Regions from separate parts of the Escherichia albertii genome, predicted to be linked through region 4. Evidence: predicted binding sites of a transcription regulator. Region 4 holds the regulator's gene; each other region holds the start of a gene.
What was found. The regulator CRP, encoded in region 4, controls carbon source genes, mostly activating them, when cyclic AMP is high. The targets are predictions, from matches to a motif close to ATGTGANNNNNNTCACAT.

Region 1 (8,058 bases), 1.9 Mb from region 4:
CCGCCCGTTTACGCGCCGCCGGAACAATTTCACGCATAAAATTGAGTGCCGCTTCTGGCGTTTTTGCCATCTGGTCGGCAATTTTCCACGCAGCATAATGGGGGAAACCAAGTAATTTCGCCTGTTGAGCCCGAATTTCCACCAGCCGTTGAATAATAGCGCGGGTATCATTGGCGTCATTTTTTTCAGCCCGCGTCCAGCCTGCAGTAAACAGTTTTTCACGCGTCTGGCGATCGCGTAGTTCGGCAAGGGCCGGTTGTTGTGTGGTATTCAACAACGGGATGAGCCATTTGTTATCCAGGCCTTTCTCGCGCGCCGCCTCTGCCGCCAGCGCAATATCTTGCTCGCTCATTCCCGCCAGTTGTTGAACATTATCAACCACCAGACCGCCGGATTTGTTCGCAGCTAATAGCCGCTGATTAAACTGGCTGGTTAGCGTCGCCGCTTCGGTATTCAGTACTTTTAATTTTGCTTTATCGGCTTCATCCAGTCTGGCTCCGGCAAGGACAAAACGTTGATGAATAACGTCAACCAGACGGACAGATTCACTATCAAGACCTGACGTTTCGCGCCGCTGCCAGACAGCGTCAACCCGAGCAAATAATTCGCCATTGAGGTAGATGTCATTAGCCAGTTCTGCCAGTTCCGCCGAGAACTGTTCGTCGAGACGCTGTAATTCATCATTGGTATGCGCCGAAGTCATGGCAAAGAAGACGCTGGTAACACGAGTGAGTAATTCCCCGCTCTTTTCAAGAGCCAGGATTGTGTTATTAAAATCTGGCGTCTGTGGATTTAAAGCTATCTCCTCTATCTCAATCCGCTTTTGCCGCATCCCTTCGTCGAAGGCCGGGCGATAGTGGTTATTCTCAATCAGATCAAAACGGGGAGCCATATATGGCAGAGTGCTCTGCGCAAGGAAAGGATTCGTCGTTGACATTTTCTACTCCTGAAAACGAGGTGTTTCATAGCGTAGGCTTCCTGATAACAGAGTGCAATCTTGCAACCAGTATTACCCGCAGGCAAACATCACGTGCTATGTTAGTTACACACAAAAAGCGTTGAGGAACAGTGAGATGATCGTTTTAGTAACGGGAGCAACAGCAGGTTTTGGTGAATGCATTACTCGTCGTTTTATTCAACAGGGCCATAAAGTTATTGCCACAGGCCGCCGTCATGAACGGTTGCTGGAATTAAAAGATGAGCTGGGAGATAACCTTTATATTGCACAGCTTGATGTCCGTAACCGCGCCGCCATTGAAGAGATGCTGACATCGCTCCCTGTCGAGTGGCGTAATATTGATATTCTGGTAAACAATGCCGGCCTGGCGTTGGGTATGGAACCTGCGCATAAAGCGAGTGTTGACGACTGGGAGACCATGATCGATACCAACAATAAAGGCCTGGTATATATGACGCGTGCCGTGCTACCGGGTATGGTTGAGCGTAATCGTGGTCATATTATTAATATTGGCTCCACTGCGGGTAGCTGGCCATATGCCGGCGGCAACGTCTATGGCGCGACAAAGGCATTTGTTCGTCAATTCAGTCTGAACCTGCGTACTGACCTGCACGGCACCGCTGTTCGTGTTACCGACATTGAACCGGGTCTGGTTGGCGGCACCGAATTCTCAAATGTTCGCTTTAAAGGCGATGACGATAAAGCAGAAAAGACTTACCAAAACACCGTCGCACTGACGGCTGAAGATGTTACCGAAGCAGTCTGGTGGGTAGCTACCCTGCCTGCGCATGTCAACATTAACACGCTGGAGATGATGCCAGTAACGCAAACCTATGCCGGACTGAATGTCCATCGGCATTAATTTTTATACCCGGCTTAATCGCCGGGTTATTGCTTGTGACAAAAAAGTGGTAGACTCATGCAGTTAACCCACTCATAAGCAAGAACGCATGACCGTCGAAACGCAACTAAACCCCACACAGCCTGTCAATCAGCAAATTTATCGTATTCTTCGCCGTGACATTGTGCATTGTCTGATTGCACCAGGTACGCCGTTGTCGGAAAAAGACGTCTCTGTTCGTTTCAATGTGTCGCGCCAGCCGGTTCGTGAAGCCTTCATTAAACTGGCTGAAAACGGTCTGATTCAAATTCGTCCGCAGCGTGGCAGCTACGTCAATAAAATCTCTATGGCCCAGGTACGCAACGGCAGCTTTATCCGCCAGGCCATTGAGTGTGCAGTAGCCCGCCGGGCGGCAACCATGATTACCGAAAGCCAGTGCTATCAACTGGAGCAAAATCTTCACCAGCAGCGTATTGCTATTGAACGTAAGCAACTGGATGATTTTTTTGAACTTGATGATAACTTTCATCAAATTCTGACCCAGATCGCCGATTGTCCGCTCGCCTGGGACACGATTGAAAACCTGAAGGCGACCGTTGATCGGGTGCGCTATATGAGTTTCGACCACGTTTCGCCGCCAGAAATGCTGCTACGCCAACACATGGATATTTTTGCTGCCCTGCAAAAACACGATGGCGATGCGGTAGAGAAAGCAATGACATTGCACTTGCAGGAGATCAGCGAGTCAGTACTACAGATCCGTCAGGAAAATAGCGACTGGTTCAGCGAAGAGTAATTTATTTCCTCTCATCCCATTCGGGGTGAGAGCCCATCCCCTTCTTCTGGTTCATGCAAGCATCAAAAAAGATGTGAACTTGATCATAAACAAAAAATAATTCACTCGACAGGAGTATTTATATTGCGCCCGTTACGTGGGCTTCGACTGTAAATCAGAAAGGAGAAAACACCTATGACGACCTACGATCGTAACCGTAACGCAATCACCACTGGCAGCCGTGTTATGGTTAGCGGCACCGGTCACACTGGCAAGATCCTGTCGATTGATACCGAAGGTCTGACCGCAGAGCAAATTCGCCGCGGTAAAACCGTTGTTGTTGAAGGTTGCGAAGAAAAACTCGCTCCTCTGGACTTGATTCGTCTCGGCATGAACTAATCGTGTGAATGCCGCCGAAGGCGGCATTGCTTTTTTTACTTCACAGAATATTTCGCCACCGTCGCTTTTGCCCCATCGGCTAATAAAGCCAGGTACGCTTCCGTCACTTTATCGATAAATAAAACATTGTCTGGCAAATCGTTGCCAAATATCGCCTCAATTGCCATCAATGCCTGTACGCGAGCTTCTCCTTCCTCACTGTTTTGTACGGCCTGTTGAATCACGGGTAATAACGGTTCGCTGATCTCAATCGAATTGCCCTGCTCATCTACGCCACCGACATAACGCATCCAGCCAGCGATACCTAACGCCAGCAGATCAAACGCGCTGCCATGTGCTAAATGCCAGCGTACAGAATCCAGCATACGCTGCGGCAGTTTCTGGCTGCCATCCATCGCTATCTGCCAGGTCCGGTGACGTAACGCCGGGTTGCTGTAGCGTGCAATTAATCGATTAGCATAATCTTGCAAATCCACGCCCTGTACCTTCAACGTTGGCGCCTGCTCCTGCAACATCAAGGCATGTGCCGCGTGACGATAATTTTCATCTTCCATGCAATCGTTAATGTGTTGATAACCGGCCAGATATCCCAGATAAGCCAGGAATGAATGGCTGCCGTTGAGCATACGTAGTTTCATCTCTTCATAAGGCAGCACATCTCTAACCAGTTCGGCGCCTGCTTTTTCCCATTCAGGGCGTCCGGCGACAAAACTATCTTCAATGACCCACTGACGAAAAGGTTCACAAGCCACGCCCGCCGGATCGCGTACGCCAGTAAGTTGTTCAAGTTTATCCAGCGTTTCTGCCGTTACTGCAGGCACAATACGATCTACCATCGTTGACGGAAACGTCACATTTTCTTCAATCCATTGTGCCAGTTTTTCATCAATAGCACGCGCATAAGACGTGACAACGTCACGCATAACATGACCATTTTCTGGCATGTTATCGCATGACATCACGCTAAACGCGGGTAATCCGGCGGCTTTACGGCGCGCCAGCGCCTCAACAATGACACCTACCGCGGTTTTTGGCTGGTGGGGATTTTGCAGATCGGCGGCCACCATCGGATGGTCTAACATTAATTCTCCCGTCGCCGGAGAGTGGAAATACCCTTTTTCGGTAATTGTCAGAGAAACGATGGCAATTTGCGGTTCGCACATGGCGAGCAACACGGCTTCTAAGCCATCCATTTGCACATGCAGGGCTTTTTTCACGACGCCAACGACACGAGCGGTCCAGGCATCTGCAGACATCTCCGCAACAGTATAGAGATTATCTTGCTGATTTAGATCAGCAATTTGCTGTTCGCCACCAATTAAGTTGACCTCATAATACCCCCAATCACTAAAATGTTCAGCGGCAAGAATATCGGCATAAACCCCCTGATGTGCGCGGTGAAATGCGCCAAAACCTAAATGAACAATTCGCGGTATCAGATTATTGCGATCATAGACAGGGAGTGTAGCTTTTGCTGATAACAAATTATTTCCCATGACAATTCCCTTAAATTTAATATGGCAAGCTAAAAAGTTTGTTATATGAATAAAAAAATCCCTCCTCACTAAGAGAAGGGATTCAGGATTTACAGACTTCTTGAAGGCTGCACTGCATTTATGATGTTTGGTTGATCCTCCGCTGCATCTTCCAGCGCACTTAAATCACGGTCTTTAACTTCTGGCATTTTCAGCGCAGAAATTAAACCTATAGCCGAATAAGCCATAATCATGACTGCAATTGGATACCAGGATTCAGTCATGGTGCAGAAAATACCTGCAAGAATAGGGCCAAAACCTGAGGCAATAAGACCACCGATTTCTTTTGATATTGCCATTCGGGTAAAACGATTTTTACAGCCGAACATTTCTGCCATGGTAATATTTTCCAGAGCAAACAATCCCAACACCGCACAGTTATGAATCACAATCAATGCAACCATGATGGTGCCTGGGGCATAGCTTTTATCGACAATAATAGACAACATCGGCCACGCCAGTACAATTGCTGAAGTATTCATAATAATATAAGGAATACGGCGGCCAATTCTATCGGACAACCATCCCAGGAAAGGAATCGTCATAAAGCCGATAATTGAGCTGATCATTAAGGCATCTGTCGGAATCGCTTTATTAAACAGCAGTGTTTGTACTAAATAACCTGCGAGGAAAGTCTGAATTAAGCCAGAGTTACCCGCCTGCCCAAAACGTAAGCCCGTTGCCAACCAGAAAGATTTACTTTGGAACATACTGCCAGATGGCACAGCTTTTGGCGCAGGTTGTTGACTATCATTCACCTTCTCAAAGACTGGGCTCTCTTTCAGATTCATACGCAACCAAATAGCAAATATCATTACCACTACGCTGGCGAGGAATGGTATACGCCATCCCCATGCCAATAGTTCTTCTTTGCTGAGGATAAAGAACATAAAGGCCCAGATTGCCGTTGCACTCAAGGTACCGCAGTTAGTACCCATTGCCACAAACGAGGAGATAATCCCGCGTTTTCCTTTTGGGGCATACTCAGCAAGCATAGTACCGGCACCAGAAATTTCCGCCCCAGCACCCAGCCCCTGAATAATACGTAGCGTCACCAGCAAAATGGGGGCAAAAACGCCGATTTGTGCGTAGGTCGGCAACACGCCAATTAAAGTGGTACAGATTCCCATCATGGTGATGGTAATAAAAAGCACTTTTTTACGCCCTATTCTGTCGCCCATTTTGCCGAAAATAAATGCTCCGACAATACGTGCCACATATCCTGCACCGTAGGTTCCCATTGCCAGAATTAACGCCATTGCAGTTGATGATTCTGGGAAAAATATTTCATGGAACACTAACGCAGCGCCGAGTGAATATAACTGGAAATCCATAAACTCAAGTGCAGTGCCTAACCATCCTGATACGGCAGCCTTCACCAAATCCTTAGTGCTTCTTTCGTGTTTTTCTATTGTCATAATGGATATCTCTAAAAAAGAGGTAAGATGTGTACTACTTACTCGCTGTTATTGGTATTATTCAGAAAAAGTGAGTAAGACTTTGCAGCATCGTTTTTGATCCTGTTCAAATAAATTTATGGCATCAGCAACATGCTGGAAATTAAACGTATGGGTAATTAGTTTGTCAGGGTTAATTAATCCTTTACTTAGCCAATCGATAACAACTGGGAATTTATTCGCATTTAGTCGGGAGGAAAAAATAGAAAGTTCTTTACCAGTAATGCCCTGCTGAATAACTTCCGACGGTTCACTGGAAAATCCCATTAAAACAATACGTGCCGCCGGTGAAGCCAGCGTAACGGCTTCTTTCAATATGGATGGATGACAAGCTGCATCAATGATTAATGTTGGCTTAATGCCTTTCTCAGCAAATATTTCACCAAGTGGCGTCTGCCCATTATTAATCGCCCAGTCCGCACCACATTCTCTGGCCTTTTCCAGTCGTTCATCAATACGATCAGCGACAATGACATTTTTAACGTTATAGACGCCTTTTAATACCTGAACGACGGTCAGCCCAATTGGACCAGCTCCGTAAACCAGAACGGTATCATTTTCAGTCGGTTTGCCATGACCCGTAACATTTGCCGCAATGGTAAAGGGTTCAATCATGACTGCATATTGATCGGCAACCTCATCAGGGATTTTCCACGCGTTTTTCGCCGGCACTATCGCATATTCGCTAAAACCGCCGTCAGCATGAACGCCCAATACAGCCAGCGTTGTGCAGACATTCGGCTTACCAATAGAGCATGGATAGCAATGCCCACAGCTCACCACGGGATCGACAGCGACACGCTCGCCTACTCTGGCGCTTTCTACACCTTTCCCCACAGCGTCAATCACCCCAAAGAATTCATGACCAATGACGCGAGGGTATTTCGCAAAAGGGTTATGCCCACGATAGATATGGCTGTCTGAACCACAAATTCCAGCGAGTTTCACCTTTATTCGTACTTCACCCGTATTCGGGATGGGAATTTCACGTTCGATAATCGCCAGTTGATTCGGTTTTTCAATTAAAATGCTTTTCATTATTTATAACTCCTTACCAGTTCCACAGCGTGCCATCTTCCAGACGTGCGACTGGTAGATAGGCAGGTTCGTAGGGATATTTCGCCGCCAGCTTTTCATCAAACTCGATGCCAAGACCCGGTTTGTCACCTGGATGCATATAGCCGTTATCAAAGGCCCAGTTATGCGGGAACACTTCGAGCATTTGTTCGGAGTACCCCATATATTCCTGGACGCCGAAATTTGGCACCCATAAATCAAAGTGCAGTGCTGCCGCCATGCAAACAGGAGACAAATCAGAAGGACCGTGCGAGCCAGTGCGCACCTGATACAGTGATGCAAAATCAGCAATCCGACGCATACCAGTAATCCCCCCCGCATGGGTCAGCGTTGTTCGGATATAATCGATGAGCTGTTCTTCAATTAATTGCTTACAGTCCCAGATGCTGTTAAAGACCTCGCCCACAGCAATTGGCGTGACAGTATGCTGACGGATGAGACGGAAGCATTCCTGGTTTTCCGCAGGCGTAGGATCTTCCATCCAGAACATGCGGTAGTCTTCAATACTTTTACCAAAGCGAGCGGCTTCAATAGGCGTTAAGCGATGGTGCATGTCGTGGAGCAAATGCTCATCAAAACCAAATTTGTTACGTACTGCGTCGAACAATTTCGGCATGAAATCGAGATATTTTTCTGTCGACCACAACTGTTCTTCCGGCCACTGCCCTTTGGTTGCGGGTTCATAAGCCAGCCCTTTGCCTTTGGACATACCGTAGGTGGTTTTCATGCCAGGAATGCCGCACTGTACGCGGATGGCTTTGAATCCCAGTTCCTGATGGCGAGCATAGTCATCCAGCGCCTCCTCGATGGAGTGCCCCGTGGTGTGACAATAAACCATGACTCCTTCACGGGAAGCCCCTCCCAGTAACTGGTAAAGCGGCATGTTGGCCGCTTTGGCTTTAATGTCCCACAGCGCCATATCCACTGCCGAAATGGCCGACATAGTGACAGGACCACGACGCCAGTACGCGCCTTTATAGAAAAATTGCCAGATATCTTCGATACGATGCGCATCG
Region 2 (8,058 bases), 200 kb from region 4:
TTACGCCAGTATTTTTCCGCACCACTAATTCCACACCAAAATAATCTTCAATATCATTAATGATTTTACTGACAGCAGGTTGAGTTAGCCCTAACTCTTTTGCAGCCGAGCCGATAGAGCCACTTCTGATGACTTCCTGAAAGATCACCAGATGTTGCGTTTTAGGAAGAAGAATAGTGCTCATAGCAACCTACGTTAATTACCTCATTGACGGCATGGAGTGTACCAAATTGAAATCGACAGGATATGTGCGACCACTCACAAATTATCTTTCAATTGTTTTCCAGGTATCTTTTAAAACTAATAAACACATTAAACATCAATGAGTTATAAACATAAAATCAGCATAAACCCTGATTTTTATCAAAGAAACAAGGAGGGATAACCATATTTTATGGCGATAACAACACGTTTTATATGGCTTATTAAAAAAGTACTCTGCGATGATATTTCAAGCAATTACTGTGTATTTCACAAGCAAACTTTAAGTTAAATTTAATAAGCAAGTTATCAACTTTTACTATAAATAAATCATTTCTACGGATAAATAATGCGCCGCATCACATTTTTTTACGCTATTTGTTGGTCGCACAACATTTATTTTATCAATACAACAAACAATTCATCACAACAGGTAAACACATGAAACAACCCATCAACATCCATGTTTTCCGCCATAACAGAACGTCATTTTGTGAATGCAATCGTTTTTCATAATTTTTTCCTTTCTTCTGACTACCGAATAGCATTTTGTGTTGAGGATCACAAAACTAATAATTGCTACCAGAAACCATATGCCGAAAAGGAGAACACAAGGGTAGCTGAAGTCACACTCCGCATCGTCAAGGTCACGAAGTTTTTTATCCGTTTACGCTAATGCTGGTAAGTGAGCATTTTTCTGACCGTTCTCCCCCACCAATGCAAACACATAGTTACAATAATAATAAAGTCATTGATTATTGGTCGGTAAAAATAAAGTTTGCGGAGATAATCTCAGCGTATGATGTTATTGAAAATAACGTGGGGCTTAATAACAGGGATAATTCATATATTAAATATATATGAATTATGATTGCAATTCTTATCCAGGCATGGATGAACATAATGGATGTTATATTTATTTTTCATTATTCTCATATTAATTGTTGACAAATTGCGCGTTGTTCATGCCGGATGCGGTGTGAACGTCTTATCCGGCATGCAAAATATTTCTTTTGGATATAGCGTGTGGACAGTCATTCATCCTCTTGCACGCCAAAAGCAAAAACCCGCCAGCTTACACTGGCGGGTTTTCGTTAAAACAGGTGAAACTGACCGATAAGCCGGGTTCTGTCGTGGACAGTCATTCATCTAGGCCAGCAATCGCTCACTGGCTCAAGCAGCCTACCCGGGTTCAGTACGGGCCGTACCTTATGAACCCCTATTTGGCCTTGCTCCGGGTGGAGTTTACCGTGCCACGGACTGTTACCAGCCGCGCGGTGCGCTCTTACCGCACCCTTTCATCCTTACCTGATCCCACTCGCGTGGGCCATCGGCGGTTTGCTCTCTGTTGCACTAGTCGTGGGTTTCCCCCCCAGGCGTTACCTGGCACCCTGCCCTATGGAGCCCGGACTTTCCTCCCCTCCGCCCGTCTCCCCCGAAGAGGACGACGACGAAGCGGCGACTGTCTGGTCAGCTTCGGCGCGCAGTATAGAGGGTTTGCACGCCCTTGTCACCCCGCGTTGCGCATTCCAATCGCCAGTGTCGCGGCGATATTACGCGAAGCACGGTAAATATTGTCATAAGCCCCGCGGAAAGCTTCATCCAGCGTAACAACGCTGTTCAATACGCTGAATACAGCATCAATGCCATGTTGATGTACAACAGCGACATCGTTCGTCAGGCTACCTGCAATACCAATTACCGGTTTATGGTACTTCTTCGCCACGCTCGCCACCCCAACAGGCACCTTGCCGTGTATGCTCTGGCTATCGATGCGCCCCTCTCCGGTGATCACCAACGTACAATCATGAATGTGCTCTTCCAGATTCAGCGCCGCGGTAACAATTTCAATACCGCTTTTTAGCTCTGCCCCGAGAAACGCCATCAACGCCGCCCCCATACCGCCCGCCGCGCCCGCACCAGGCACATCCTTCACATCAACATGGAGAGATTTTTTGATGACATCAGCATAATGAGAGAGATTCTTGTCCAGCTCGACAATGGTCGCTTCGCTCGCTCCCTTTTGTGGGCCAAAGATACGCGAAGCACCACTATCGCCCACCAGCGGGTTGGTGACATCACAGGCTACGCGGATCGTACAATCCTTTAAACGCGGGTCGAGGCCGGAAATATCAATCGTGTTCAGGGTATTAAGGCTGCCGCCGCCAAAGCCTATTTCATTGCCATTGGCATCGCTTAGCTTCGCCCCCAATGCCTGCACCATGCCTGCACCGCCATCATTGGTGGCGCTGCCGCCAATGCCAATAATGATACTGGTCGCGCCGCTCTCCAGCGCCTGTAAGATAAGCTCACCAGTGCCACGTGAAGTGGTCACCAGCGGATCTCGCTTTTCTGGAGGTACCAACGCCAGCCCACTGGCTGCGGCCATTTCGATAAACGCCGTTTTGCCGTCGCCAGAAATCCCCCAACTGGCCTTCACTTTCTCGCCCAATGGCCCGGTAACCCACGCCTGACGCTCAGCGCCTTGCGTGGCGGCAATCATCGCCTCTACTGTCCCTTCCCCTCCGTCAGCAACCGGAACAGAAACGTACCGCGCATCAGGAAAAATTTCCCGAAATCCTTTTTCTATCGCCTGTGCGACCTCGCTGGCAGATAAACTTTCTTTATAAGAGTCTGGAGCGATTACGATTTTCATACCTTTGCCTGTTACCACATGACGCCGGAGGGCGTTTCTCTTATCGGCCTGAATTCCGTGCCCGGATAGCAATACGCCATCCGGGCACGACGTCATCAACGAGTGACTTCGATTTTTGCCAGTTTTTCGTAGTAGCACACCAGGGCGCTATGGTCCGCCGTTCCTGAACCATCGGCACGCAGCGCCTGCATCATCTCCATGACCGCTGCTGTCAACGGCAGTTGTGCGCCCACACCATGGGAAGTATCCAGCGCGTTTGCCAGGTCTTTAATATGCAAATCAATACGAAACCCCGGTTTAAAATTCCTGTCCATAACCATTGGCGCTTTCGCATCCAGAACGGTACTCCCCGCCAGCCCACCACGAATTGCCTGATAAACCAGATCCGGGTTAACGCCCGCTTTGGCAGCCAGCGTTAATGCTTCTGACATCGCTGCAATATTCAACGCAACAATGACCTGGTTTGCCAGTTTGGTGACGTTACCCGCACCGATTTCACCGGTATGCACCACGGACCCCGCCATCGATTTCATCAAATCATAGTATTTGTCGAAAATAGCCTTATCGCCACCTACCATCACTGACAAAGTGCCATCGATCGCTTTCGGTTCGCCGCCGCTCACCGGGGCGTCCAGCATATCAATACCTTTCGCTTTCAGTGCTTCGCTGATTTCACGACTTGCCAGCGGAGCGATTGAACTCATATCGATCAATACCGTGCCCGGTTTGGCGCCATCAATGATGCCATTTTCCCCCAGCGCCACCTCTTTTACATGCGGGGAGTTTGGCAGCATGGTAATAATGACATCGCACTGTTCAGCAATCGCTTTAGCCGTAGAGGCTGTTTCTGCACCTGCGGCAATCACTTCAGCAATCGCTTCAGGATTACGGTCAGAAACCACCAGTGAGTAACCCGCTTTCAGAAGGTTTTTACTCATTGGTTTACCCATAATACCCAGGCCAATAAAACCCACTTTCATCGTCATATCAATCATCTCTCTTGTTGCGGCGGTGGTTATTTTTTAAAGGTATCTGCCAGTTTCTGGGTGGCAGAGCGGAACACGCCGAGATCGCTACCGACGGCCACAAACGTCGCCCCCCATTCCAGATAACGACGAGCATCAGCTTCAACAGGCGCAAGGATGCCGCAGGGCTTACCGTAAGCTTTGGCGCGATTAAAAATATGCTGAATGGCGTTTTGTACTTCCGGGTGTAAGGCATTACCGAGATGGCCTAATGCTGCCGCCAGATCGCTGGGACCGACGAAGATGCCATCTACGCCTTCGGTCGCAGCGATGGTATCGACATTGTCTACGCCTTGCTGGCTTTCAATTTGCACCAGAATAGTGATGTTCTTATTCGACTGGACGAAGTAATCCGCCACGGTGCCAAACATATTGGCGCGATGAGAAACAGAGACGCCACGGATACCTTCCGGCGGATAACGCGTCGACGCCACCGCCTGCTCTGCTTCCTCTTCCGTTTCCACAAATGGGATCAGAAAGTTATAAAAACCGATATCCAGAAGACGCTTAATCATCACCGGTTCGTTGGTCGGCACCCGTACCACTGGCGCGCTGGCACTGCCTTTCAGGGCCATCAATTGTGGAATGAACGTCGAGATATCATTTGGCGCATGTTCCCCATCAAGCACCAGCCAGTCAAAGCCGGCCAGGCCCAGAACTTCTGTGCTAATAGGATTAGAGAGCGCTGACCAGCAGCCAATCTGCACCTGTTTCGCGGCCAATGCGGCTTTGAATTTATTGGGGAAAATATTGTTATTCATCGCTTATACCTTCGCTTATTTCTGCAATTCCATTCGTTTAATGTCGCCAACCACAAAGAGGTAGCAGACCATCGCCATCAGCGCCGAACATCCGACAAAGACCAGAGCCGCATTGAAGGAGTGCAATTCACTCACCAGATAACCAATCACCAGGGGAGTGACGATGGAAGCAACATTGCCAAAGACGTTAAATACGCCGCCGCAGAGGCCAATAATCTCTTTCGGCGCGGTATCGGAAATCACCGGCCACCCCAGCGCGCCAAAACCTTTGCCAAAAAAAGCCAGCGCCATCAGCATGATTACCAGCGTGGTGTTGTTGGTGTAGTTACATAAGATGATGGTGGAAGCCAGCAGCATACCCAGCACAATCGGTAACTTACGCGCCAGAGTCAGAGAAGCGCCGCGTTTGATCAAATAATCCGAAAAGACACCGCCGAGTACGCCGCCGGCAAAACCACACAATGCCGGAATCGACGCGACCAGTCCCACTTTCAGAATCGACATCCCCTTTTCCTGCACCAGATAAATCGGGAACCAGGTCAGGAAAAACCAGGTGATGGTGTTGATAAAATATTGTCCGAAAAATACTCCCAACATCATGCGGTTAGAGAGCAATTGCTTGATGTAATGCAGCCTGGGACCACTTACCGTCGCACTGCCCGGCTTTTTGTGATCCATATCGACCACCGCGCCATTTTCAGAGATAAACTTCAGCTCTTCCGCTGAAATACGCGGGTGCTCTGTCGGGTTATGAATTAACTTGACCCACAACGCCGTTAGCACAAAACCAATTCCTCCCATAACGGTAAAAACATGTTCCCAGCCCCAGGCGAAGGTCAGCCACCCCAACAGCGGCGAGAAAAGCGCCAGAGAGAAATATTGCGCCGAGTTAAAGATAGCGGAGGCGGTTCCCCGTTCTTTCGTCGGGAACCAGGCAGCCACAATACGGGCGTTAGCGGGGAAGGAAGGCGCTTCCGAGAACCCCAGCATAAAGCGCATAAAAAACATCGAGATACCTGCCCAGGCCAGCGGGAACATATCGACAAAGCCTTGCAGGAAGGTGAACAGCGACCAGAAAAAGAGGCTGTAAGTGTAAACTCTCTTCGATCCAAACTTATCAAGCAACCAGCCGCCAGGGATCTGCATCAGCAGGTAGGCCCAACCAAAAGCGGAGAAAATATAGCCCATTGAAACCGTGCTTAATTGCAGTTCTTTTGCCACTTCAGTACCGGCAATCGACAGCGTTGCACGATCGGCATAGTTAACAGCGGTCACAATAAAAATAATAAGTAATATTAAATAGCGTGTATGTACGCCTTTCTTTTTTTCTTCCACGGTGTCCAGAATCATTCTATTTACCTCGGGTACTGGTGTTAATTTTATTATTATTTGATGAGTGTCATGTATAAGCCTCATTAATATTTCAAGCATAATGAAGTCGTGAATTAGTATAAGTAACAGGAGAATAATAATCATTGTGCATTTGCTAATTTAATTAGTGTTATTTAAATATTATTTTGAGCAAATGCACATGACACTGCGCGCTAAAGCACAGATTGATATATCACTCAGGCGACAAGCGTTGCTATAACTGAAATGATTGATATCGATCACATTTATGCAGTCAAACTCCTGACATTCTAAATTCACCTTACGTTATTTTTTTATTAAATGAGCCACGACACTCATTTTAATATCCCTGGCTGGAGAATATTGCACAATGGCCAACATCAAAATTAGACAAACAACACCGACTGCGTTTTATATAAAAGTGCACGACACAGATAATGTCGCGATCATTGTTAATGATAATGGCCTTAAAGCAGGAACATGTTTCCCGGATGGTCTGGAATTAATTGAACATATTCCCCAGGGGCATAAAGTCGCATTAGTAGATATTCCGGCTAATGGCGAAATCATTCGTTATGGCGAAGTGATTGGTTATGCCGTGCGTGCAATCCTCCGCGGAAGCTGGATCGACGAATCGATGGTGATATTGCCGGAAGCACCGCCATTACATACGCTACCGCTGGCAACCAAAGTGCCAGCCCCCTTACCGCCGCTGGAAGGGTACACCTTTGAGGGCTATCGCAATGCCGATGGTAGCGTCGGCAGCAAAAACCTGCTTGGAATCACCACCAGCGTCCACTGTGTCGCAGGCGTGGTGGATTACGTAGTGAAAATCATTGAGCGTGATCTACTGCCGAAATACCCGAACGTCGATGGCGTAGTAGGACTGAATCACCTGTACGGTTGTGGCGTAGCGATTAATGCTCCGGCGGCAGTGATACCCATTCGTACCATTCACAATATTTCGCTTAACCCAAACTTTGGCGGCGAAGTGATGGTAATTGGTCTGGGATGCGAAAAGTTGCAACCTGAGCACCTGCTGGCTGGAACGGAAGATGTACCAGCCATTTCACAGGAAAATGCCAGTATTATCAGCTTACAGGATGAAAAGCATGTCGGTTTTCAGTCGATGGTCGAGGATATTTTGCAGGTTGCCGAGCGCCACCTGCACAAGTTGAATCAACGCCAGCGAGAAACCTGTCCGGCTTCAGAACTGGTGGTTGGTATGCAGTGCGGCGGCAGCGACGCGTTTTCTGGCGTGACAGCAAATCCGGCAGTGGGCTACGCATCTGATCTACTGGTGCGCTGCGGTGCAACGGTGATGTTCTCGGAAGTAACGGAAGTACGTGACGCGATTCATCTGCTGACACCGCGCGCCGTTAACGAAGAGGTCGGCAAGCGTCTGCTGGAAGAGATGGAATGGTACGATAACTACCTCAATATGGGGAAAACCGACCGCAGCGCCAACCCTTCGCCCGGTAATAAAAAGGGCGGCCTGGCAAACGTGGTGGAGAAAGCACTCGGCTCCATTGCGAAATCAGGCAAAAGCGCCATTGTTGAAGTATTGTCACCTGGTCAACGCCCGACTAAGCGCGGATTAATTTACGCCGCCACGCCTGCCAGCGATTTTGTCTGCGGTACACAGCAAGTGGCTTCAGGAATTACCGTGCAAGTGTTTACGACAGGTCGCGGCACGCCATACGGCCTGATGGCGGTGCCGGTGATTAAAATGGCGACTCGCACAGAGCTGGCGAACCGCTGGTTTGACTTAATGGATATCAACGCAGGCACCATCGCCACCGGCGAAGAAACCATCGAAGAGGTCGGCTGGAAACTGTTCCACTTTATTCTCGACGTCGCCAGCGGGAAGAAGAAAACCTTCTCGGATCAATGGGGACTGCATAACCAACTGGCGGTGTTTAACCCGGCACCGGTGACTTGATTTCTTTTGGAACGTCCCTCGCAAAACATGGCCTTAGTGCCATGTTTTTATTGTTTAAAGTCCCCACATCCATTAATAATGCATTTGCATTACCTTAGTTCAAGCTTATAATTTGAGCAGAAA
Region 3 (8,058 bases), 1.9 Mb from region 4:
GCTACGATTGACAAGCGCGGTGAACCAGGCGGCGTTTTCCTGCGTTTTACTCAATTTATTACCGCGCACGATCAACAGAAGATCGTCATGCAGCAGTCCGGTAAGCGTGAGAAGTTGTTCATTGATCGCCGCATTTGGCCCATTTTCCGGTAATAACAGCAACAGGGTTTGTCGACTGGCGAACAAGCTCATGGCCTGGCATAGCGAAAAGATCGCATTCCAGTCGGTGTTGGGATCAATGGTAAAAGTGTGGTGCTCTTCGAATCCTTGTGCGGCGGCAACCTGACGTATAGCGTCCTGGCTTTCCTGCAGCAACAGGGGATCGTTACCAAGAAGAAGGTACGCCGCGCGCAGCCCTTCATTGAGCTGTGCGCGGAGTTGTTCTGGGTACAACCGAATCATCAGTTACCCAGTGTGGTGGAGACGCGCGCAGGTGTTGCTGTGGTATCAGTTTCCGTTGTTGATGTCTCTTCGTCGGAACGGATATCTGCAGCACGGATGCTTGGCAGCTTACGAATTAGCTGTTCGGCGGCACGGTCATACATCTCTTTAACGATCATGTCCTGCTCGTTATCTTTCGCCAACGCCATTTGTGGGTTATCGAAGAACGAACGGAAGACTTTGGCGCTAATCGGATAGATATCACGACCAGGTATCAGCACCGTCGCATTGACCGTCATGATCATCTGATACTCTGCCGTTTGGCCGTTACGGAATACCGAGGCGGTATCTTTCGCGATGCTCACTTTGCCCAGACGCAGCGATGGTACATCTTTACGCATGGTGCTTTTATCGAGCAGCTCAACGCCATTCAGGCGTAACTGATTACGCACTGCACGGCTTAATGGCCCGTTCGGGTCGCCAGAGTCCAGGATCATGATCTTCATAGTGGAAGGAACCTGCGTGGTATCACGCAGATGCCAGCCACACCCGGCGGTGATTAACACCGCCAGAGATAACAACAATGTTGCCAGATATCGCACGCTTCCTCCCGCGCTTAGCCAACGACCAGATTGAGGAGTTTACCCGGTACGTAAATCACTTTACGCACGGTAACGCCATCAAGATATTTTGCTACCAGATGCTCCTGGCCAGCACGTTCGCGAACCTGTTCTTCCGTTGCATTTACCGGAACGGTGATTTTGGCACGGACTTTACCGTTAACCTGTACCACCACCAGCGTGGAGTCTTCGACCATCGCTTTCTCGTCTGCAACCGGCCATGGTGCGTTATCGATATCGCCTTCGCCTTTCAACTCCTGCCACAGCGTGAAGCAGATGTGCGGGGTGAACGGGTTAAGCATACGGACAACCGCCAGCAGCGCTTCCTGCATCAGTGCGCGATCTTGCTCACTATCGGTCGGTGCTTTCGCCAGTTTGTTCATCAGCTCCATAATCGCCGCAATTGCGGTGTTGAAGGTCTGACGGCGGCCGATATCATCGGTCACTTTAGCGATTGTTTTATGCACATCGCGACGCAGGGCTTTCTGATCTTCCGTCAGTGCATCAACGTTCAGCGCCGGAGCATCACCTTTCGTTGTGTGCTCGTAAACCAGTTTCCAGACACGTTTCAGGAAGCGGTTAGCCCCTTCAACGCCAGACTCCTGCCATTCAAGAGTCATATCTGCCGGAGACGCGAACATCATGAACAGACGAACGGTGTCCGCGCCGTAGCGTTCAACCATTTCCTGCGGGTCGATACCGTTGTTCTTCGACTTGGACATTTTGCTCATGCCGGTATACACCAGCTCATGGCCTGCCGCGTCTTTCGCTTTCACGATACGACCTTTCTCGTCGCGCTCAACGATAGCGTCTTTCGGCGATACCCAGTTACGCTCGCCGTTTTCGCCAACGTAGTAGAAGGCATCTGCCAGCACCATACCCTGACACAGCAACTGTTTCGCGGGTTCATCAGAGTTCACCATACCTGCATCGCGCATCAGTTTGTGGAAGAAGCGGAAGTAGAGCAGGTGCATGATGGCATGTTCAATACCACCAATATAGATATCAACCGGCAGCCAGTAGTTAGCCGCGTCGGAATCCAGCATTCCTTCTTTGTACTCTGGACAAGTGTAGCGTGCATAGTACCAGGAGGATTCCATAAAGGTGTCAAAAGTGTCGGTTTCACGCAGTGCCGGCATTCCGTTAACGGTGGTTTTCGCCCACTCAGGATCTGCTTTAATCGGGCTGGTAATGCCGTCCATCACCACGTCTTCCGGCAGAATCACCGGCAACTGGTCGTCAGGAGTCGGCATTACAGTACCGTCTTCCAGCGTCACCATCGGAATCGGCGCGCCCCAGTAACGCTGACGGGATACGCCCCAGTCGCGCAGGCGGTAGTTCACTTTACGCTCGCCAACGCCCATTGCAGTCAGTTTGTCGGCAATGGCGTTAAAGGCCGCCTCATGGTCAAGACCGTTGAACTCGCCAGAGTTGAACAGCACGCCTTTTTCAGTCAGTGCCTGCTGGGAGAGATCTGGTTCAGAACCGTCAGCCGCCAGGATAACCGGTTTGATGTTCAGGCCGTATTTAGAGGCAAATTCGTAGTCACGCTGGTCGTGACCCGGAACCGCCATGACTGCGCCGGTGCCATATTCCATCAATACGAAGTTTGCTGCCCAAACCGGAATTTCTTCGCCGGTTAATGGGTGAACAGCTTTAAAGCCCGTATCGACGCCTTTTTTCTCCATCGTCGCCATTTCTGCTTCGGCAACTTTGGTGTTACGGCATTCGTCAATAAAGGCCGCCAGTTCAGGATTATTTTCCGCCGCTTTCTGCGCCAGTGGGTGACCTGCCGCTACCGCCAGATAAGTACAGCCCATAAAGGTGTCCGGGCGGGTCGTATAAACGGTCAGCGTGTTGTCATAGTCGTTAACGTTGAAAGTGATTTCCACACCTTCGGAACGACCAATCCAGTTACGCTGCATGGTTTTTACGGTGTCTGGCCAGTGATCCAGTTTATCCAGATCGTTGAGCAGCTCGTCAGCGTAAGCGGTGATTTTGATAAACCACTGTGGGATCTCTTTACGTTCAACTTTGGTATCGCAGCGCCAGCAGCAGCCGTCGATAACCTGCTCGTTCGCCAGTACGGTCTGGTCGTTAGGGCACCAGTTGACCGCAGAAGTCTTCTTATACACCAGACCTTTTTTATACAGTTCGGTGAAGAACTTCTGTTCCCAACGGTAGTATTCCGGCGTACAGGTTGCCAGCTCGCGGCTCCAGTCATAACCAAAGCCCAGCATTTTGAGCTGGTTTTTCATATACGCGATATTGTCATACGTCCACGGTGCTGGCGCGGTGTTGTTTTTCACCGCTGCGCCTTCCGCAGGCAGACCAAATGCGTCCCAGCCGATTGGCTGAAGAACGTTTTTGCCCAGCATGCGCTGGTAGCGGGCGATCACGTCACCGATGGTGTAGTTGCGAACGTGGCCCATGTGTAGTCGACCAGAAGGATAGGGAAGCATAGACAGGCAGTAATACTTCTCTTTGCTCTCGTCTTCGGTTACTTCAAATGTGCGCTTCTCATCCCAGTGAAGCTGTACTTTGGATTCTATCTCTTCCGGGCGGTATTGCTCTTGCATGGCAGCCAGTGGTCCTGTTTTCAATACGGCTACAAATGTAGCGCTAGAGGTGGTTTTTCAGATCCGCATAGCATAGCCCAAACGTCCGCGCCAAAACAGCCTTTCGCAGGACATTAAATCAAATCCTTCAAGCCATTTGGGTTGAGTGACGCCAGTGAATATGGGCATGAAGCAGCGTTGTAGTGGGTGGTGATAGCCTATTTTCCAGACGTTCAAGGAGACGAGAGACGATTTGGTTCGTCAGTTCCGTAATTTGTACTTCCGCAGTGGTTAATGACGGAAGCCAGCCTTCAGCATCACTAAGGCCATCAAATCCAGTGACGGCAATTTCAGCTCCGACTTTTTTACCGGCAAATTGCAGGGCATTCATCGCACCAAATGCCACGATATCCTGATAACAAACCAGGGCAGTCACTGCGCTGTCTTGCTGTAGTAACTGGGTAGTCGTTGAGGCGCCAGCAGTCATGCTGGATGCACATTCCAGAATCCGTGACTCTTTCCATTTGATGCCGGAATCGTGGTGTGCGTCTTTCCACCCCTGAAGCCGCTGATGGCGAAGGCGAGAGTGCTGGCGTCCGCCAATAAAAGCAATGTGTTGGTGGCCATCATCAATTAACTGCTTTGTCAGATCCCAGGCCGCCTGATAATTATCGATACCAATATAATCATTATTGTTATTTCTGACGGGCCGTAAAAAGGTAATCGTTGGGCTTGCTTTGCACCAGTCGTCGAGATGTTGTGCGGTGGTATCCCAGGTCGGACAAAGAAGCACAGCTATTGCATTATGCCTTTTCATTAAATGCAGATAGCTTTGTTGGTTTTCGAGATTTTCATCAGAACACGCAAGGATAGTTGCATAGCCTAATGTGGCAAGCTGCCGGGTAATTTTAGAAATTAATTCGGTATAATAAGGATTACTAAGATCGTGGATCACTAACCCAATTATATTGGATTTATTACTGCGTAATGTGGCTGCGTTTTCATTATAAGTGTAATTCAGTTTTTTTATGGCCTCGAGAACGCGTTGGCGGGTTTTGGCTGAAACTTTACCTTCCCGATTGCTGAGCACATTGGAAACGGTGGCCGAAGAGACCTTTGCTAGTGCGGCAACATCTGACACTGTGGCACGTTTTTCCATGCTGCTACTCCGCTAAAATACCCACAAAGGCGCCGGGCGATGAAAATTCATTAGCACGGCGCACAAACAAGGGGGAAACGGTAGCAAAGCCGATAAAATTACGTCAAGGGCATTTTAGCGCTTCTCAGAAGACTATGCTTACGATATTTGTGCGGGCTCTTCCTGTTCCAGACGCTCAACAATTTCTGCAACATTGAGACTCGCAAGTGCCCGCTGTCGCGCCAGCTGCGGTTCTGATTGCGCATTTGCCCAGCCATTAATTAGCACATTTAGAAATGAGATCGCAGGCTGAATATCAACCCCACGCTGCTGTAATACCGTCAGAGGATAAATAAACCTTTCTGTAGGGCCGATTTTTTGCAGGAAATTTCGTGCGACGCTCTCCAGTGAACGTTTTATATGCGGATTACATAAGCGCAGGCGATGTTTTTCTGCCATCTTTTCGAGATAGTTCGCGTCAAGATGACATTCCTGGCATAAATAGAGTTTCATTAGTTGCATGTAGTTGTCCATCGCCAGACGAATTTCCTCGCTTTCTGCCGCCTGATATAAATATTGTTTTCCTGCCGCTAATCCCAGAAAACTAATACCGTCAGCATAGGTATTCACCAGAATTCGTTTTTCCTGAAATCGTAGGGTAATATTTTCAACCTGTTCAAATTTTTGCACTGTTGTCGCACCCTCCAGCTTCTGGATGCAGACAGTACCCCAGGACTCCGCTTCAATCAGCGTCGACGCAGGCCAGCAGGAAGAACAAATACGATCGACCATGCAATCAGGCAACCGCCAGCCGTCAGGATTGACGCCGCCTTCTTGCATCAGTTCGGCAAAAAAGCGCCCGCTGTATTCGATATTTTCACAGCAAATTAGCGTTTTGGGCGGCACATTTTTGAGTTGCTTTACAATGCGATGCAAATTTTCTTTTCTGACAGAGGTAGTGATAACGCTGGCGTGCTGTAACCATCCAGTTAGCTTTTCATCTGCCGGATGGAGAATATCTCTCAGATGAATGTGCTGTGTTTCTCTGGTATCGGTGAGCAGGAGGTCATAACCCTGACGTTCCCTGATACTGGCGAGTAGTTTTTCGTCGCTATCTATTGCTATCACATCAAATCCGCTTTCAATCAAAAGTGGAACGACAAGACCTCGACCTAATGCCCCCGCACCAAAATGCACTGCTATCGGTTTCATCACAACTCCTCCATAACGTGTTTATCGAGGTTATTCGATTTACCTGTTTTTTGTCATAAGGTGATAGTTATTTTGCGATAATCCTCACATTCCAGAGATGAAAAATAATATGAATTTTATTAATTATTTGATTTTTATTGACTTTTGCAATTAGTGTTGTTTTCAGCAATATTGCAATATCAGGCGGGTAACGATACTGTCCTCATCATGATAAGGTTAATCGATTAACTTTGAGGGGTCAGGATGAGCTATCTTTCACACACTGCTAACTATGAAAAATTTCCGGCTGTCAATGTTCCCGGCGAGGTGCAGACGTACCAGGGATGGCAGGAAATTAGAACGCACCTGGCAATGTTCCTGCCGGCAGGAGAGCGGCAAATAGTCACCATTGATTGCTATCCAGGCGTGGATAAACAGCAAATTAAACAGGCTTTGTGTCAGCATGAAACGTTTTCTCATGCTTACTGGGTTGACGTCGATGCGTGTTATCTCAGCGGTAGCGCTCTGCAAAACCGCTTGGCTGATACCCTGACAGATGACCGGGTTTTCGGAGTGATGAGTTGTGCGACGTTGTCAGACTATCTTCTGGCGGAACGCGTAGCAGAACAACGTCAGCAAATTGTCAGCCAGCCGGGCATTGTTGTTGTCATCGGGACCGGAGCCGCGCTTCTGATGCCGCCCGATGTGCTGATCTATGCTGACTATCCGCGATGGCAGCGTCAGCTTGACTGGCGTGCAGGTTCCAGCAACTGGCTGGTTGACAACGCTGATGATGACATCCTCCGAAAATACAAACAGGGTTTTTTCTGGGAGTGGCGAATTGCCGATCGCCACAAACGCTCGCTTTTTGACAACATGGATTTCTGGCTCGACAGCCTGAGCACACCTGTGGTCATGGTGGATCAGGCGGCTTTTCAGGCTGGGCTGGATGCTTGCTTGTGTACACCGTTCCGCTTAAATCCGTTCTTTGACCCCGGCGTATGGGGCGGCAAGTGGATGGAGGAGGTTTGTGAACTTCCGCCATCAGAGAAAAATTACGCCTGGTGCTTTGATGGCGTGCCGGAAGAGAACAGCCTGACACTTGACTACAATGGCATCCGGTTGACGATGCCATCGATAAACCTGGTACTGGCGCGGCCTATCCCGTTGTTGGGTGAGCGCAACTATGTCCGTTTTGGCGCGGAATTCCCGATCCGTTTCGACTTCCTTGACACCATGTCGGGTGGCAACCTGAGTTTGCAGGTTCATCCCTCCACTGACTATATTCAGCAACATTTTGGCATGCACTACACCCAGGATGAGAGTTATTACATCCTTGATGCGGGAGAGGATGCGAGCGTTTATCTCGGGCTGAAAACTGGTATCAATAAGCAAACGCTGGTGGATGCCATCGCTCAGGCGCAGGAAACTGGCGAGCTGGATGCTGAAGCTCTGGTTAACCGTTTCCCGGTGAAAAAACACGATCACGTGCTGATCCCAGCCGGAACAGTGCACTGTTCTGGCAAAGATGCGATGATCCTCGAAATCTCCGCCACCCCCTACATCTTCACCTTCAAATTGTGGGACTGGGGGCGTCTGGGCCTGGATGGTCGCCCACGCCCGGTACATCTTGCGCACGGCAGCCAGGTGATTCGCGAAGAGCGCGATACCGAATGGTGCCAGCGGCAGCTGCTTAATACCATCACGGTGCAGGAAGAAAATGTGGCTTACCGCTGTGAAAGAACCGGTTTGCACGAACTGGAATTTATTGACACCCATCGCTACTGGATCAGCCAATCTGTGAACCTCTCTACCGGCGGCGAATTCCAGATGCTTAATTTGATTGAAGGTCAGGAAGCACTGATCGAAAGCCTGGATCGGCAATTTGCGCCTTTCGTCGTGCATTATGCCGAAACTGTCATTATTCCGGCGGCGCTGCACAACTATTGCATTCGTTCTCCTTCCGGCACTGAGATTGGCGTGATTGTCGCCAGCGTGCGTCAGCAGGGAGGTAAAATATGCTAAAGCAAGCACAACAATTCACCCACTGGATGCGCCACGATGCATTGCCATGTTTTCTGCAACAGGGCGTGGTGAACCGCGACGGCGAGCAGTGCTTTGCTGAAACCGTTCCCGTTGCGCCAGGTATTATCCGTGCCCGCGTACAGAC
Region 4 (8,058 bases):
CGATTGATGCGGCAGTGATTGTCTCCGCGCCGTTTATGCTGGAAGCCTGTAGTTATCATATGGAAAAGGGCTTTTCCCGCGTGTATCAGCGTTACTTGCTGAACCTGTTAAAAGCCAATGCTGCGCGCAAACTGGCGGCCTACCCCGGTACGCTACCGATTAATCTCGCGCAGTTAAAATCGGTACGTCGCATTCGTGAATTTGACGATCTGATCACCGCCAAAATTCACGGCTACGCTGACGCTATCGACTATTATCGTCAATGTAGCGCCATGCCGATGCTCAATCGGATAGCCAAACCGACGCTGATTATTCACGCCAAAGACGATCCGTTTATGGATCATCAGGTGATCCCGAAACCGGAAAATTTACCTCCTCAGGTGGAGTATCAACTGACTGAACATGGCGGTCACGTCGGCTTCATTGGCGGTACGTTATTCCACCCGAAAATGTGGCTCGAGTCACGCATTCCTGACTGGTTATCAACGTATCTGGAGGCGAAATCATGTTGATTCCCTGGCAAGACCTCTCCCCCGAAACGCTGGAAAATTTAATTGAAAGCTTTGTGTTACGTGAAGGCACCGATTATGGTGAACATGAGCGCACACTTGAACAGAAAGTCGCCGACGTCAAACGCCAGCTACAGTGCGGAGAAGCGGTGCTGGTGTGGTCGGAACTGCACGAAACGGTCAATATCATGCCGCGCAGTCAGTTTCGCGAATAACCTGCAACCGTCGGCGGACGAGATAATAATGATAGCTAAGTCATGGAGTTACTATGTCTGCCAAACATCCGGTCATTGCGGTAACAGGATCCAGCGGCGCGGGGACCACCACCACCAGCCTCGCGTTTCGCAAAATATTCGCGCAGTTAAATCTGCATGCAGCCGAAGTGGAAGGCGACAGTTTTCACCGCTATACCCGCCCGGAAATGGACATGGCGATCCGCAAAGCGCGCGATGCCGGGCGGCATATCAGTTACTTCGGCCCCGAGGCTAACGATTTCGGCCTGCTGGAACAGACCTTCATTGAATACGGTCAGAGCGGTAAAGGGAAATCTCGTAAATATCTGCACACCTACGATGAAGCGGTACCGTGGAATCAGGTGCCGGGGACATTCACTCCGTGGCAACCGCTGCCGGAACCCACTGATGTCCTGTTTTATGAAGGTTTACACGGCGGCGTAGTCACGCCACAGCATAACGTTGCGCAACATGTGGATTTACTGGTCGGCGTGGTGCCTATCGTTAACCTTGAGTGGATTCAAAAGCTCATTCGCGACACCAGCGAGCGCGGGCACTCACGAGAGGCGGTAATGGACTCAGTTGTGCGTTCAATGGAAGACTATATCAACTACATCACGCCGCAGTTTTCCCGCACCCATATTAACTTCCAGCGCGTTCCCACTGTCGACACCTCAAATCCGTTCGCGGCAAAAGGTATCCCGTCGCTGGATGAAAGCTTTGTGGTGATCCATTTCCGTAATCTGGAAGGTATTGATTTCCCCTGGCTGCTGGCGATGTTGCAGGGTTCATTCATTTCTCACATCAATACATTAGTAGTGCCAGGCGGCAAAATGGGTCTGGCAATGGAGTTAATTATGCTGCCGCTGGTACAACGCTTGATGGAAGGGAAGAAAATCGAGTAACTCACTTTTGAAGCCGGATAGAATATTATCCGGCTTCATACTTTAATCATGAAATCACGCGTCAACCACTTCATACGAATGGGTAATATTCACTGCTTTTTCCAGCATTAGCGCCACCGAGCAATACTTTTCGGCTGAGAGATCCACCGCACGCGCAACCGCTGCGTCTTTTAAGTCACGACCAGTGACAATAAAATGCAGATTAATGTGCGTAAACAGGCGTGGCGCCTCTTCGCGGCGTTCAGAGGTCAGTTTTACTTCACAATCGACCACATCCTGACGCGCTTTTTGCAGAATAGACACCACATCAATGGCACTACAACCACCTGCCGCCATCAACACCATTTCCATCGGACTGGGGGCTTTATCGCCAGAATTGCCGTCCATTAAAATCTGGTGACCAGAGGCGGATTCGCCCAGAAAAGTTAACCCTTCGACCCACTTCACACGCGCTTGCATAATTGGAACTCCATTGCATCAATTTTCCTGACAGAGTACGCGTACTGACCAAATCGCGCAACGGAAGGCGACCTGGGTCATGCTGAAGCGAGACACCAGGAGACACAAGGCGAAAGCTATGCTAAAACAGTCAGGATGCTACAGTAATACATTGATGTACTGCATGTATACAAAGGACGTCACATTACCGTGCAGTACAGTTGATAGCCCCTTCCCAGGTAGCGGGAAGCATATTTCGGCAATCCAGAGACAGCGGCGTTATCTGGCTCTGGAGAAAGCTTATAACAGAGGATAACCGCGCATGGTGCTTGGCAAACCGCAAACAGACCCGACTCTCGAATGGTTCTTGTCTCATTGCCACATTCATAAGTACCCATCCAAGAGCACGCTTATTCACCAGGGTGAAAAAGCGGAAACGCTGTACTACATCGTTAAAGGCTCTGTGGCAGTGCTGATCAAAGACGAAGAGGGTAAAGAAATGATCCTCTCCTATCTGAATCAGGGTGATTTTATTGGCGAACTGGGCCTGTTTGAAGAAGGCCAGGAGCGTAGCGCATGGGTACGTGCGAAAACAGCCTGTGAAGTGGCTGAAATTTCATACAAAAAATTTCGCCAACTGATTCAGGTAAACCCGGATATTCTGATGCGTCTCTCTGCACAGATGGCGCGTCGTCTGCAAGTCACTTCAGAGAAAGTGGGCAACCTGGCGTTCCTTGACGTTACAGGTCGCATCGCGCAGACGCTGCTGAATCTGGCCAAACAGCCTGATGCCATGACTCACCCGGACGGTATGCAAATCAAAATTACTCGCCAGGAAATCGGTCAGATTGTCGGCTGTTCCCGTGAAACCGTAGGGCGCATCCTGAAGATGCTGGAAGATCAAAATCTGATCTCCGCACACGGTAAAACCATCGTCGTTTACGGCACCCGTTAATCCCGTCGGAGTGGCGCGTTACTGAATAGCGCGCCATTTTGTTTAACCCGATGTGGCGCAGACTGATTTATCATCCCGATATCAACTATGCACTACGCCAAACGCTGGTGCTATGTTTGCCCGTGGCCGTTGGGTTAATGCTTGGTGAGTTAAGATTTGGTCTTCTCTTCTCCCTGGTTCCTGCCTGCTGTAACATCGCGGGGCTTGATACTCCCCACAAACGTTTTTTCAAACGCTTAATCATTGGCGCGTCTCTGTTTGCTACCTGTAGTTTGCTGACGCAACTCTTACTGACAAAAGATGTTCCCCTACCCTTTCTACTGACCGGGTTAACCCTGATGCTTGGCGTCACTGCCGAACTGGGGCCTTTACACGCTAAATTACTCCCCGCATCGCTGCTGGCTGCCATTTTTACCTTAAGTCTGGCAGGATACATGCCAGTCTGGGAACCGTTGCTTATCTACGCATTAGGCACGCTCTGGTACGGGCTGTTCAACTGGTTTTGGTTCTGGCTCTGGCGCGAACAACCGCTACGCGAGTCACTTAGCTTGCTGTACCGTGAACTGGCAGATTATTGCGAAGCCAAATATAGCCTGCTTACCCAGCATACCGATCCTGAAAAAGCATTGCCGCCGCTGCTGGTGCGCCAGCAAAAAGCCGTTGATTTAATTACCCAGTGCTATCAGCAAATGCATATGCTTTCCGCGCAAAATAATACCGATTACAAGCGGATGCTGCGTATTTTCCAGGAAGCGCTGGACTTACAGGAGCATATTTCGGTCAGTTTGCATCAACCTGAAGAGGTGCAAAAGCTGGTCGAGCGTAGCCATGCTGAAGAGGTTATCCGCTGGAATGCGCAAACCGTCGCCACTCGTCTGCGCGTACTGGCTGATGACATTCTTTACCATCGCCTGCCAACACGTTTTACGATGGAAAAGCAAATTGGCGCACTGGAGAAAATTGCCCGCCAGCACCCGGATAACCCCGTAGGGCAGTTCTGTTACTGGCATTTCAGTCGCATTGCCCGCGTGTTGCGTACGCAAAGGCCGCTTTATGCTCGCGACCTGTTGGCCGATAAACAACGCCGGATGCCTTTACTCCCGGCGTTGAAAAGCTATCTCTCATTGAAGTCTCCGGCGTTGCGTAATGCCGGACGACTGAGCGTGATGTTAAGCGTTGCCAGCTTGATGGGAACTGCTTTGCATTTACCGAAATCGTACTGGATCCTGATGACCGTGTTGCTGGTAACGCAAAATGGCTATGGTGCGACTCGCTTGCGGATTGTGAATCGTTCCGTCGGAACTGTCGTTGGGTTAATCATTGCAGGCGTGGCGCTGCACTTCAAAATACCGGAAGGCTACACCCTGACGCTGATGCTACTCACCACGCTCGCCAGCTATCTGATATTGCGCAAAAACTACGGCTGGGCGACGGTCGGTTTTACCATTACCGCCGTGTATACCCTGCAATTGCTGTGGCTGAACGGCGAGCAGTACATCATTCCTCGTCTTATCGATACCATTATTGGTTGTTTGATTGCTTTCGGTGGCACGGTCTGGCTGTGGCCGCAATGGCAGAGCGGCTTATTGCGGAAAAACGCCCATGATGCTTTAGAAACCTATCAGGAAGCGATTCGTCTGATTCTGAGTAAAGATCCACAACCTACACCACTGGCCTGGCAGCGAATGCGGGTGAATCAAGCGCATAACACCCTCTATAACTCATTAAATCAGGCGATGCAGGAACCCGCATTTAACAGCCATTACCTGGCCGATATGAAACTGTGGGTAACGCACAGTCAGTTTATTGTTGAGCATATTAATGCCATGACTACACTGGCGCGGGAACATCGGACATTACCGCCGGAGCTGGCACAAGAATATTTGCAGTCTTGTGAAATTGCCATTCAGCGTTGTCAACAGCGGCTGGAGTATGACGAACCGGGAAGTTCTGGCGATACCAATATTATGGATGCGCCGGAGATGCAGCCGCACGAAGGTGCGGCAGGTACGCTGGAACAGCATTTACAGCGGGTTATTGGTCATCTGAACACCATGCACACCATTTCGTCGATGGCGTGGCGACAGCGACCGCATCACGGGATTTGGTTGAACCGCAAGTTGCGGGATTCGAAGGCGTAATCAATTCATTGCCTGGAGCAAACCGTAGGTCGGATAAGGCGTTCACGCCGCATCCGACACCTTTTGTCTGATGCGACGCAAGCTGCGTCTTATCAGGCCTGGGTCCGTTTTACGCCCCAACCACCTTCGCCATGGCGCGGGCAAAACGTTGCATCCCTTCGTCGATATCAGCGTCTTCCACCACCAGCGACGGTGCAAAGCGCATTACATCGGGGCCGGCATTCAACACCATGACGCCAGCCTCAGCGCCCGCATACAGGAAATCACGCGCCCGACCTTTGTACTGTGGTTTCAGCTCAGCGCCAATCAACAACCCCATACCGCGAATATCGCTAAACACATCGTACTGCTGATCTATCTTCTGCAAATGGTCAACAAAACGCTGGCGTTTCGCGTGAATACCTTCCAGCACCTCCGGCGTATTGATGATATCAAAGGCCGCGCCCGCCACCGCACAGGCCAGCGGATTACCGCCGTAGGTTGAACCGTGAGAACCCGGATGAAACGCAGAAGCAATTTCTGCCGTAGTCAGCATGGCGCTAATCGGGAAGCCGCCGCCTAAGGCTTTCGCAGAGGTCAAAATATCCGGCGTCACGCCATAGTGCATATAGGCAAACAGATCGCCGGTCCGCCCCATCCCGCACTGCACTTCATCAAACACCAATAATGCCTGATGCTGATCGCACAACTCGCGCAAGCCTTGCAAGAATTCTGGCGTCGCTGCCGTCACGCCGCCCTCTCCCTGAATCGGCTCAACAACGACCGCGCAGGTATGATCATCCATCACGGCTTTTACTGCGTGGAGATCGTTAAAGGGAACGTGGATGATGTCTGCCGGTTTTGGCCCAAAGCCGTCGGAATATTTGGGCTGCCCGCCCACCGAGACGGTAAACAGCGAACGACCATGAAAAGCGTTGTGGAAGGCAATAATTTTGGTTTTGAACGGGCTATGGCGCACACAGGCGTAATGGCGTGCCAGTTTAAAGGCTGTTTCGTTAGCTTCCGTGCCGGAGTTCATAAACACTACGCGTTCGGCAAACGTTGCCTCAATCAGTTTACGCCCAAGACGCAGCGCCGGTTCATTGGTGAAAACGTTACTGATATGCCATAGCGTTTCCCCCTGGGTTTTTAACGCTTCCACCAGCGCCGGATGGCAATGGCCTAACGCCGTCACCGCAATCCCCCCCGCGAAATCGATGTACTCCTTGCCCTGCTGATCCCAAATTCGGCTGCCCTGACCTTTTACTGGAATAAACTCCGCCGGTGCATAAATCGGCAGGATCACTTCATCGAAAGTCGCACGTGTAATTGCTGTTTGTTCAGTTGCCATCTCATGATCACCCTGTTACGCATAAACCAATGTGAAATTATAATCACAAAATATGCATAAAAAATCACCCGATAGCAACCACAAATCAGCGATGCAGAAAATTAGCCAGCAGTTGATGCCCTTGTTCGCTGAGAATACTTTCTGGATGGAACTGTACGCCTTCCAGATCCCACTGGCGATGGCGAATTCCCATAATCTCACGGGTTTCGCTCCAGGCAGTCACTTCAAAACACGCGGGTAATGAGTCGGGTTCCACCACCAGCGAATGGTAGCGTGTCACGGTGAGTGGATTTGCCAGCCCCTTAAATACGCCCTCACCGTTATGCGTAATCGGTGAAGTTTTGCCGTGCATGACCTTTGCGGCGCGCACAACTTTGCCGCCAAATGCCTGCGCCATTGCCTGATGACCGAGGCAGACACCAAGAATCGGCAAACGTCCGGCATAGTGGCGAATAACGTCAAGGGAGATCCCGGCTTCATCGGGCGTACAGGGGCCAGGCGAGATGACAATTTTCTGCGGTTTAAGGGCGTCGATATCTGCCAGCGTCAATGCATCGTTACGCTTAACCAGCACATCAGCTCCCAGTTCGCAAAAATACTGGTAGAGGTTCCAGGTGAAAGAATCGTAGTTATCAATAAGCAGGATCATGGCAGCTCCGGTACGAAAGAACCGCGCTATTTTACTCAGATTCCCCGGCTTCGCTTACCACTTTGCTAAATATCGTCTGCAATGCGGTGAGATCACCCATGGCCCCGCTCTGATTCGCCTGATTCCAGGCCTCTTTTTCGATACCCAGCCAGCTCAGTTGATATCCGGCATGAATCGCCAGTTGTTCGAAGAAGATGCGCTGCGCCAGACCGCTTCCAACACGAAATGGATGCAGCACGTTGATTTCACAATAATAATGCGCCAGTCGCTCAACGAACATCTCTTTCTCAAGACCAGTCAGATACCCTTCTGCCTCCAGAGCCTGCATCAGGCCGTTCCCCTCTTTTTCGATATAAGCAAAGTGGCAAAACGGTGTATCTCCCTGATAAATATCGACTTCACGCAGTTGGCCCGCCCAGTCGAAAATATCCTGATACAACTGGCGGTGAATAACACATAAGTGCGGTAAACCACGCACCAGCGGACCAAGTTCGATAGTCGCCGCACGCAGTGCCGTCATTTCGTAAGCGGCCTGCTCCAGTTGCTGCTGCTGGCGGATATCCAGTCGGTTACGCATGATGTCGAGGCCAGGATAGAGATACGGGTCGCGCCCTTCGCCGAATTTATCGCTCATAGTGCCTCCTCAGCTCTTCAAGGCGCGCCAAAGCCTCTGCGGCAGTAAGAGTGACTAATGGCATCTCAACGCCTTCAAGACGACGGCTGGCCTGGAAATTACGATTACGCTGAAGCTCCCAGAGACGGGACTTTTGCTTATCGGTGAGTTTCTTCACTTGATGCCTCCCTGAACGTGTCCGTTTGCCACAAGTATAAGCGGCAAATCCGGGTTACGCCGGGAGAGCAAATGCGCGGACAATATTGCCCGCGCGAGAAATGATTA

Region 1: the regulator CRP is predicted to act here: its motif matches at 2,667-2,684, upstream of ydfZ (putative selenium delivery protein YdfZ).
Region 2: the regulator CRP is predicted to act here: its motif matches at 6,242-6,259, upstream of garD (galactarate dehydratase).
Region 3: the regulator CRP is predicted to act here: its motif matches at 5,982-5,999, upstream of PS053_RS20935 (mannitol dehydrogenase family protein).

Annotation. Positions count from the first base shown of each region.
Region 1 is NZ_CP117568.1:613,081-621,138, forward strand. It holds gene dcp (peptidyl-dipeptidase Dcp) at 1-937, opposite strand, end outside; gene ydfG (bifunctional NADP-dependent 3-hydroxy acid dehydrogenase/3-hydroxypropionate dehydrogenase YdfG) at 1,074-1,820, shown strand; gene rspR (DNA-binding transcriptional regulator rspR) at 1,909-2,595, shown strand; gene ydfZ (putative selenium delivery protein YdfZ) at 2,770-2,973, shown strand; gene PS053_RS02940 (mannitol dehydrogenase family protein) at 3,009-4,469, opposite strand; gene ydfJ (MHS family MFS transporter YdfJ) at 4,559-5,926, opposite strand; gene PS053_RS02950 (Zn-dependent oxidoreductase) at 5,984-7,003, opposite strand; gene rspA (starvation-sensing protein RspA) at 7,017-8,058, opposite strand, start outside.
Region 2 is NZ_CP117568.1:2,291,119-2,299,176, forward strand. It holds gene tdcA (transcriptional regulator TdcA) at 1-184, opposite strand, end outside; RNA gene rnpB (RNase P RNA component class A) at 1,303-1,679, opposite strand; gene garK (glycerate 2-kinase) at 1,712-2,857, opposite strand; gene garR (2-hydroxy-3-oxopropionate reductase) at 2,953-3,843, opposite strand; gene garL (2-dehydro-3-deoxyglucarate aldolase) at 3,873-4,643, opposite strand; gene garP (galactarate/glucarate/glycerate transporter GarP) at 4,659-5,993, opposite strand; gene garD (galactarate dehydratase) at 6,364-7,935, shown strand.
Region 3 is NZ_CP117568.1:4,346,815-4,354,872, forward strand. It holds gene holA (DNA polymerase III subunit delta) at 1-402, opposite strand, end outside; gene lptE (LPS assembly lipoprotein LptE) at 402-983, opposite strand; gene leuS (leucine--tRNA ligase) at 998-3,580, opposite strand; gene PS053_RS20930 (LacI family DNA-binding transcriptional regulator) at 3,708-4,718, opposite strand; gene PS053_RS20935 (mannitol dehydrogenase family protein) at 4,857-5,909, opposite strand; gene PS053_RS20940 (class I mannose-6-phosphate isomerase) at 6,153-7,913, shown strand; gene PS053_RS20945 (AGE family epimerase/isomerase) at 7,907-8,058, shown strand, end outside.
Region 4 is NZ_CP117568.1:2,488,278-2,496,335, forward strand. It holds gene PS053_RS12165 (hydrolase) at 1-512, shown strand, start outside; gene PS053_RS12170 (YheU family protein) at 506-724, shown strand; gene PS053_RS12175 (phosphoribulokinase) at 778-1,647, shown strand; gene PS053_RS12180 (OsmC family protein) at 1,702-2,106, opposite strand; gene crp (cAMP-activated global transcriptional regulator CRP) at 2,408-3,040, shown strand; gene PS053_RS12190 (YccS/YhfK family putative transporter) at 3,091-5,181, shown strand; gene argD (bifunctional acetylornithine/succinyldiaminopimelate transaminase) at 5,291-6,511, opposite strand; gene pabA (aminodeoxychorismate synthase component 2) at 6,597-7,160, opposite strand; gene PS053_RS12205 (putative adenosine monophosphate-protein transferase Fic) at 7,192-7,794, opposite strand; gene PS053_RS12210 (YhfG family protein) at 7,784-7,951, opposite strand; gene ppiA (peptidylprolyl isomerase A) at 8,056-8,058, opposite strand, start outside.